One region of the Oceanobacillus sp. FSL W8-0428 genome, then DNA from elsewhere that is predicted to be linked to it. Evidence: riboswitches for the same ligand, from Rfam matches in the RefSeq annotation. Region 1 holds a riboswitch; the other holds the start of a gene.

Region 1 (4,163 bases):
ACTGGAACCCGGCAGTCATCGGTGAAGTTAACAGAGTAGCTACAGACCGGGTTGAAGAATTTTTTACTTATGTAAATCGTGGAGAGCAGCTTGAATTTGAACATAATCTGCATGAACCAGATGACTATGAGGGTGGTGCAGAAGGAAGGGCTCAAGTAGATCCTACTTTGATTGAGATTCCTTTAGGGCAAATAACAGGGAATTCTGTATTAGCTAATTTAGGCCCAAAAATCCCAATTAATATGGAGGTTGTCGGAGCTGTACGGACGAATATTGTAGACAAAAAAGAAGAGTTTGGTATTAATGGAGCTTGGGTCTCTTTGTATATTAATGTAGAAGCTGATGTACAGATTATTGTGCCATTTACTTCAGAAGTAAGAACAGTACATACTGAACTTTATTTGGACGGAGGAGCAATTATGGGCAAAGTACCCGATTTTTATGGAGGAGATGGGAATGTTCCGAATATTGCCATTCCGAAAGATGATTTGCAGAAGGATTAAAGATGTAGTATAGTACAGTTTAGTTGAATAAAAACCTTATCAGATCGGTGAGGTAGAGGCGCAAATTATATAAGTATCCGGCAGGAGAATGACAACTGTGATTGCCGGAGAAAGGATAGTTTGCCGAAGTATATAAAGGGGTCGTACTTTATATTGCTGGCATATTACTGAAAAAGTACTATGCTGTCATGTAATAATTTACATGGAGAACTACTGATCGAAATGGAGGATAACGTGAATTGGTGAAACAATGGTAGGTTATTTTCTATCATTGTTTTTTTGCGTTCACAAGGAGATTTTCATCATTTTTTGCAGAAATTGCCTTGTCTGGTTTCCTTATTTCGAATCGGTTGTGAACGCGGGAGGAGATTATTAAATTGTTTTTATTCTCCGCGCGTCGTCAATCTAGCACAGGGATATTTATCCTGAGCCGGGAAATAAATAGATGGAGGTTTTAATATGGATGGTACATTTTGGTCGTTGATACCTGCAATTGTCATGCTGATATTAGTGGTGTTAACAAGAAAGGTTCTTATCTCAATAGGAACAGGGATTGTAGTAGGGGCATTATTATTAAGTAATTTTCATATAGGGGCAACATTAAAAGAAATATGGACTGTGTTCTATACTATTTTTTATGCAAATGGATCAATAGAAACCGGGAACCTATTATTAATTAGTTTTCTCCTTTTCTTAGGGGTGCTTACTGCATTTTTGCAGGCATCCGGCGGAGCAAAAGCTTTTGGGGACTGGATGCTGCAGCGTGTAAGGACACGTACCGGTGCAGAGCTGATGACTGCTGTTATTGGATTGATTATTTTTATAGACGATTATTTTAACAGCTTAGCAGTTGGACAAATTGCGAGACCTGTGACGGACAGACAAAATATTTCCCGTGCAAAACTGGCATACTATATCGATTCCAGTTCTGCTCCGGTTACAGTAATAGCACCAATATCAAGCTGGGGAGCCTATATTATTGGTATTTTAGGCAGTTTATTTGCAGTAAATGGTATTACAACAATTCAGCCGATTGAAGCATTTATACAAATGATACCTTTGAACTTTTATGCTATTGCTTCAATTATTTTAGTATTCATTGTAGCGTATTTTCATTTTGATATAGGTCCAATGTATACACATGAAAAAAGAGCAAGAGAAGAAGGAGAATTGCTTGATCCGAAAAGAAATCAAGTATCGGGAGATTTAGGCGATGTATTTGATCCGCATAGGGACGGGAAAGTTTTTCATCTAATTATTCCTATTATTGTATTATTTATTGTTACGGTGATTGCTATGATTGGAACAGGGGTAAGGGAAACAGAAGGCAGTGCATCCATCATAGACGCTTTTGCAAATACAGATGTCAATCTTTCCTTAATTATTGGCGGTGTCACAGCAGTTCTTACTTCAGTTATTTTTCATATGAAGCAGAGAAAACCTCGCTCAGATATGAGAAGAATTTTTGTAGAAGGCTTTAAAACAATGATTCCAGCAATTAATATTCTTATTCTTGCCTGGATGATCGGTTCTATTATTGGTGAATTAGGGACAGGGAGTTATTTAGCAGGCCTAGTAAATAACTCGTCTATTTCAGCAGATTATCTGCCGGCAATCTTATTTATTATTGCCGGATTAATGGCTTTAGCGACTGGATCATCATGGGGAACTTTTGGTATTATGCTTCCGATCGCGGCAGAAATTATGGCGAATACAGATATGGAATTATTTTTACCTGCCTTAGCGGCTGTGCTTGCTGGAGCAGTATTTGGAGATCATTGTTCACCGATTTCCGATACAACAGTTTTATCTGCAACTGGAGCAGGTGCACATCATATTGATCATGTTCTTACGCAGCTGCCGTATGCTTTCATTGCAGCATTTACAGCTTTAATCGGCTTCTTTGCTGTCGGACTTACCCATTCAACCTGGGTTGCTTTAGCTTTGACGGTTATTCTCTTGATAGGGATTGTCTGGTTTACACAGATATTATTTATTCAGAGAAAAAAGAAGGCATCTTAACGAAGGGCTTGGAATACATTTTAGTATTCCAAGCTTTTTGAATATCTTCTATTGTCATACAATATTTCTGCATAAGCTTTTGTACTAGGAGCTTTTTTATGTGATTTTTATCTTTCTGTAATTAAATACTATAATTTCCATTATTGGATATTGACAAAAGTTGAGGAAGAGATATAATACAATTGAATAGTCTGAAAGTAATGATTTTTGTTATTATTCTATTTTAAAAGCGCTTTCATTATGATTTATTTATTAAAAAGGAGGTTATCATGGATGGAAAATCGTTCACAATGGGGAACACGAGCCGGGTTTATAATGGCTGCTGTCGGATCAGCGATTGGTTTAGGAAATATATGGCGTTTTCCGGCAGTTGCTTATGAGAACGGTGGCGGAGCATTCTTTATACCTTATTTATTTGCTTTATTGACAGCAGGTATTCCTATTTTAATTATGGAATTTGCAATGGGTCAAAAGTATCGTGGATCTGCCCCTTTAACGTTTCGAAGAATTAATAAGAAAACAGAATTTATCGGATGGTGGGCAGTACTTGTCGCATTTGTCATTTCAACATACTATTCAGTGATTATTGCCTGGGCAATATCTTACTCTATCTTTTCTTTTAATCAAACTTGGGGAGCAGATACAGAAGGTTTTTTATTTGGAGAGTATCTGCAGTTAGCTGAAATTCCTGGTCAAATAGGCGGCTTGGTACCAGGCGTGTTAATTCCGCTGATTATTACCTGGCTGTTAGTACTTGGAATCTTATTCCGAGGTGTTAAAAAAGGAATTGAGGTTGCAAACCGTATTTTTATTCCTTTACTTCTTATTGTATTTCTTGTTGTTGTAATTAGAGCAGTCACTTTACCTGGTGCAATGGAAGGCTTGAATGCGTTTTTTACACCTGATTTCAGTCAAATTTTGTCACCAAGTGTATGGATTGCAGCATATGGACAAATTTTCTTTAGTTTATCTATTGCTTTTGCAATTATGATTACTTATTCAAGTTATTTGCCTAAAAAATCAGATATTACGAATAACGCATTTATTGTCGGGTTTGGAAATTCCGGTTTTGAGCTATTAGCTGGAATTGGTGTATTTGGAATATTAGGATTTATGGCCTCTTCAGCTGGTGTTAGTGTGGATGAAGTTGTAGCTGGAGGAGTTGGGCTTGCGTTTGTTGTATTCCCTGCTATTATTAATGAATTGCCGGCATTTAACGGGTTGTTCGGGGCGCTATTCTTTATATCGTTGACTCTTGCCGGAATAACATCCTTAATGTCTATTACTGAGACTTATGTAGCTGCATTGGTAGATAAATTCAAAATTTCAAGATCGAAAGCTGTTCTTTTTGGTGGAGGTCTTGCAGCACTACTTTCATTATTATACGCTTCTAAAGGCGGCTTATACTTCTTAGATAATATTGATTATTTTATTAATCAATTCGGTGTGGCCATGATCGGTCTTGTTGAAGTAGTCTTAATTGCCTGGATTCTTCGTAAAACCAATATGCTTAAAAATCATGCCAATGAAATTTCAGATATTCGTCTTGGTTCATGGTGGACGATCAGCATAGCTGTTATTACACCGATTGTAATGGGTTATATGATGTTTGGACTGTTTAAGCTGAATTTAATGAGA
Region 2 (4,163 bases), 670 kb from region 1:
TGGTTTTGGTTCCGTACAGGGTATAAGATTGATAAAGACCGTTTAATTGTCTATTATGGGCCGATTCGTCAAACGATTTATATAGAAAATATGGAGTTAATTCTCCTGGCGAAGATGCCGATTATTGCCCCGGCGCTATCTCTAGATCGTATACAAATCCGAAGCGGAAAATATGATTTAATTGCAATCTCACCGAAGGATAAATTTACCTTTGTAGAAGAACTGATGAAGATAAATCCAGATATTTCAGTAGATAAGCGTTTATTAAAAGAATAGAAGGAGGCGGCAATTATGAGAGTTGTAGATAATATTACAGAATTAGTAGGAAAGACACCCATGGTTGAGCTAAATAAACTGCAGCCAGAAAATGCAGCAAAAATTTATGTGAAGCTGGAAATGTTTAATCCGAGCGGAAGTGTAAAAGACCGGGCTGCAACTCATATGATTCATATTGCAGAGCAGGAGGGACTTATAAAACCGGGAGATACAATTATTGAACCGACAAGCGGAAACACAGGAATAGGATTGGCAATGGCAGCTTCTGCAAAGGGTTATCAGGCAATTCTTGTGATGCCCGATAATAGTACAGAAGAGAGAAGAAATCTTTTGAAAGCATATGGTGCAAAGGTAGTTTTAACACCAAGTAATGAAAAAATGCCGGGCGCCATAAAAAAAGCACTGGAATTGCAGGTGGAAATACCAAACAGTTTTATTCCCCAGCAATTTAAAAATATTTCGAACCCTGATGCTCATCGTAAAACAACTGCACTGGAAATTTTAAAGGATATGAATAATCAATTAGATGCCTTTGTCTGTACTGCCGGTACAGGGGGAACAGTAACAGGTACGGGAGAATCGCTAAAAAAATTTATTCCGGATTTACATATTACTGTTGTTGAACCAAAAGGCTCTCCAGTCTTATCAGGGGGAGAACCTGGCCCGCATAAGTTAGTAGGAACAAGTCCAGGCTTCGTACCTGAGATTTTAAATACCTCCATTTATGATGAAATCATGCAAATCAATGATGATCAGGCATTGAATTTATTGCAGGAGCTTGCCCAAAAAGAAGGGTTATTTATCGGACCGTCCGGGGCTGCAGCCATTTACGCAGCCAGAGAGGTCGCCAAGCGTCTGAAGCCTTCACAAAAGATAGTTTGTATCGCGCCTGATACTGGAGAAAGATACTTGTCTATGGACTTTCTGCAAGAGAATTAATAATCAAGCAGGCGAATCACCTATTTTTTTATTTTGCATAGTTTACCAGTAAAGAAGTTGAACAATATTGGGCTTCTGCATCTTGGTGCGGTCGCTATAAAGCTTTTCTTACTCCATAAAAATCTCTATTTTTCATTTGTTTTTCTTGCGTATTCCTGCTATAATACAAACAAATTCATTATTCATAGATGAACGATAGAGGTGCAAAGACCATCAGTAAATATGCAGAGGCAGAATAGGCTGGCGATGAAGCATATGGAAAGGGGAATTTGCCGAAGTATAATAAGCCGTATTCTTATTGTACTGGTACTGGGATTGAATAAATCCGGTGCTGTCATATAGGAAACTATGTGGAGGGCTATCAGCTGAGAGGACATTCAAATGTTTGTGCAGCAGCGGTCTCCGTTGGTGCTTTTTATTTTGTGGAAATAATGGAAGTAATGAATAATGATAAGAGAATCAAATAAATTCAGAAGCAGAAGGACAGAAAATAAAACTTTTTCTGCTTGTCTTTATTATTTTCCATCCTCTAGTTTTTTTAGTACTTTACTTAGGCGCTGTCCGTCTATTTTCATCAAGTGATGTTGATATTATACAAAGGGTGTGTTGTTATGAATTTTGGAAAAGTGGTCACGGCGATGGTAACGCCATTTAACGAAGAAAAAGAAATTGATTATAATGCATTAGATAACCTGATTGAATACCTTATTGATAATGGTTCAGATGGATTGGTAGTAGCAGGAACAACGGGCGAATCACCAACCTTGTCAAATGAAGAAAAGCTGGCATTATTTTCTCATACGGTACAAAAAGTAAATGGAAGGGTTTCAGTGATTGCAGGCACAGGCTCCAATCAGACAAAAGGCTCTATTGAGCTGTCACAAGCTGCTGAAAAAACAGGTGTTGATGCAATTATGCTCGTAACGCCTTATTATAATAAACCTTCTCAGGATGGTCTGTATGAGCATTTTAAAACAGTGGCAAACGCGGTTCAATTGCCAGTAATGCTATACAATGTACCTGGCAGAACTTCTGTAGATTTGGCAGCTGAAACAGCTATTCGTTTATCTGCAGTTGATAATATTGTGGCAATTAAAGATGCGAGTGGTGATATGGATAAACTGACAGAGATGGTGGCACAGACGGATGCAAGTTTTTCTGTATACAGCGGAGAAGATGCGATAACATTACCATCCCTTGCAGTCGGAGCCATAGGCATTGTTTCCGTTTCTGGACATATTATCGGTAATGAGATGCAAGAGATGATTGCGGCATATGAACAGGGAGCTGTGAAAAAAGCTGCTGCTATTCACCAGCGAATCCTGCCGGTAATGCAGGAAATGTTTGCAGCACCCAGCCCTGCACCCGTCAAAGCAGCATTAAATCGAATTGGCGTACATGTAGGAGGCGTCCGTTTGCCCTTGCTCCCATTAAATGATGAACAGCTGCAATCCTTAAATCATAAACTGGATTTATTTGAGAAAGTAAAATAAATATTTCTGTTGAACCCTCTCTAAAACGGTTTAGAGAGGGTATTTTCAATTTCTTTCCATTTAAGTAACAGCTGACTATTTACTATAATTCTAAAAAAATACTCCACAATACCTGCGAAATTATTAACTTTAAATGGTAAAATATGAAACAAACCATAAAAAGAAGGGAATGAGGAGTTAATGAAAGAAACATTCATTCAAGCAGATGATACAATCACCCTTTGGGGGATTATCATTATCTGGGCATCTGTCAGTATTTTTTTAGAACAGCGTTATAGCTGGGCTTCCAAGGTTACAGGAGCAATTATTGCATTAGTGGGAGCAATGGTTTTATCTAATTTTGGTATCATTCCAACGGAGTCGCCGGTATATGATGCTGTCTGGTCTATTATTGTTCCATTAGCAATACCGCTTCTGTTGTTTCATGTTAATATTAAAAAAATATGGAAGGAAAGCAGCAGGCTGTTGCTTATTTTTCTGCTGAGCTCTATTGGTACGATTGCAGGAACAATTGTTGCCTTTTTCACTTTAAGGAATTACATACCTCTATTAGACCAATTAAGCGGTATTTTCAGTGCTACATATATTGGGGGAGGCGTGAATTTTGCAGCAATGGCTGCTAAATTTGAAACTCCTGGCGAAATCATTTCGGCGGCAGTTGTTGCTGATAATTTAATGATGGCATTATTATTTATCATGCTGATGGCTATTCCCGCCATGAACTTTATTAGAAAACGCTATCCAACGCCTCATATTGACGAAGTGGAGCAGAATCAATCAGCTGATGGTGATAAAACATTAGCAGAAAGCTTTTGGAAGAGAAAATCAGTCTCATTAAAGGATATGGCACTTTCTGTTGGAACAGCTTTTCTTTTAGTAGTCGTTTCTTTAAAAATTGCCGATTTCTTTGCCAGTATTATTCCAAGTGGAGAAGATGCATCCTTCTTCAATAACCTGTTAAACGGTTTAATCGGTGATCAGTATCTGGTATTAACAACACTTACTTTTATTGCCTTAGGAGTTTTTCCAAATTATTTTTCTGAATTAAACGGCAGTCAGGAAATTGGTACATATCTGATTCACATATTTTTCGTCGTTATTGGAGTCCCGGCATCCATCACGTTAATTATTAATACGGCACCATTATTGCTTGTTTTTGCGTTTATTATTGTCGCAATCAATTTAATACTTTCTCTTGTTTTTGGAAAGCTATTTAGAATGAGCTTAGAGGAAATTTTGCTGGCAAGTAATGCAAATATTGGCGGACCAACTACTGCAGCAGCGTTTGCGATTGCAAAAGGCTGGCGGCAATTAGTTGGTCCAATATTAATCGTCGGTACCCTGGGCTATATTATTGGAAACTATATTGGCACCTTCCTCGCTGTGTGGTTTGGAACCATGATGTAGAGATAGTCAAATCTGCTTCTGTCATTAATACAGAAGCAGATTTTTTTA

The links. A riboswitch is a leader RNA that binds a small molecule or an ion and turns the genes downstream of it on or off. The one in region 1 is predicted to bind lysine.
Region 2: another riboswitch for lysine. It lies ahead of dapA (4-hydroxy-tetrahydrodipicolinate synthase); the one in region 1 lies ahead of MKY30_RS23065 (Na+/H+ antiporter NhaC family protein).

The regions. Positions count from the first base shown of each region.
Region 1 is NZ_JBBORB010000001.1:4,788,201-4,792,363, reverse strand. Features, by position in the region: gene yunB (sporulation protein YunB) at 1-503, shown strand, start outside; lysine riboswitch at 549-724, shown strand; gene MKY30_RS23065 (Na+/H+ antiporter NhaC family protein) at 963-2,525, shown strand; gene MKY30_RS23060 (sodium-dependent transporter) at 2,799-4,163, shown strand, end outside.
Region 2 is NZ_JBBORB010000001.1:4,117,366-4,121,528, reverse strand. Features, by position in the region: gene MKY30_RS19785 (PH domain-containing protein) at 1-276, shown strand, start outside; gene cysK (cysteine synthase A) at 292-1,215, shown strand; lysine riboswitch at 1,404-1,584, shown strand; gene dapA (4-hydroxy-tetrahydrodipicolinate synthase) at 1,827-2,708, shown strand; gene MKY30_RS19770 (DUF819 family protein) at 2,889-4,115, shown strand.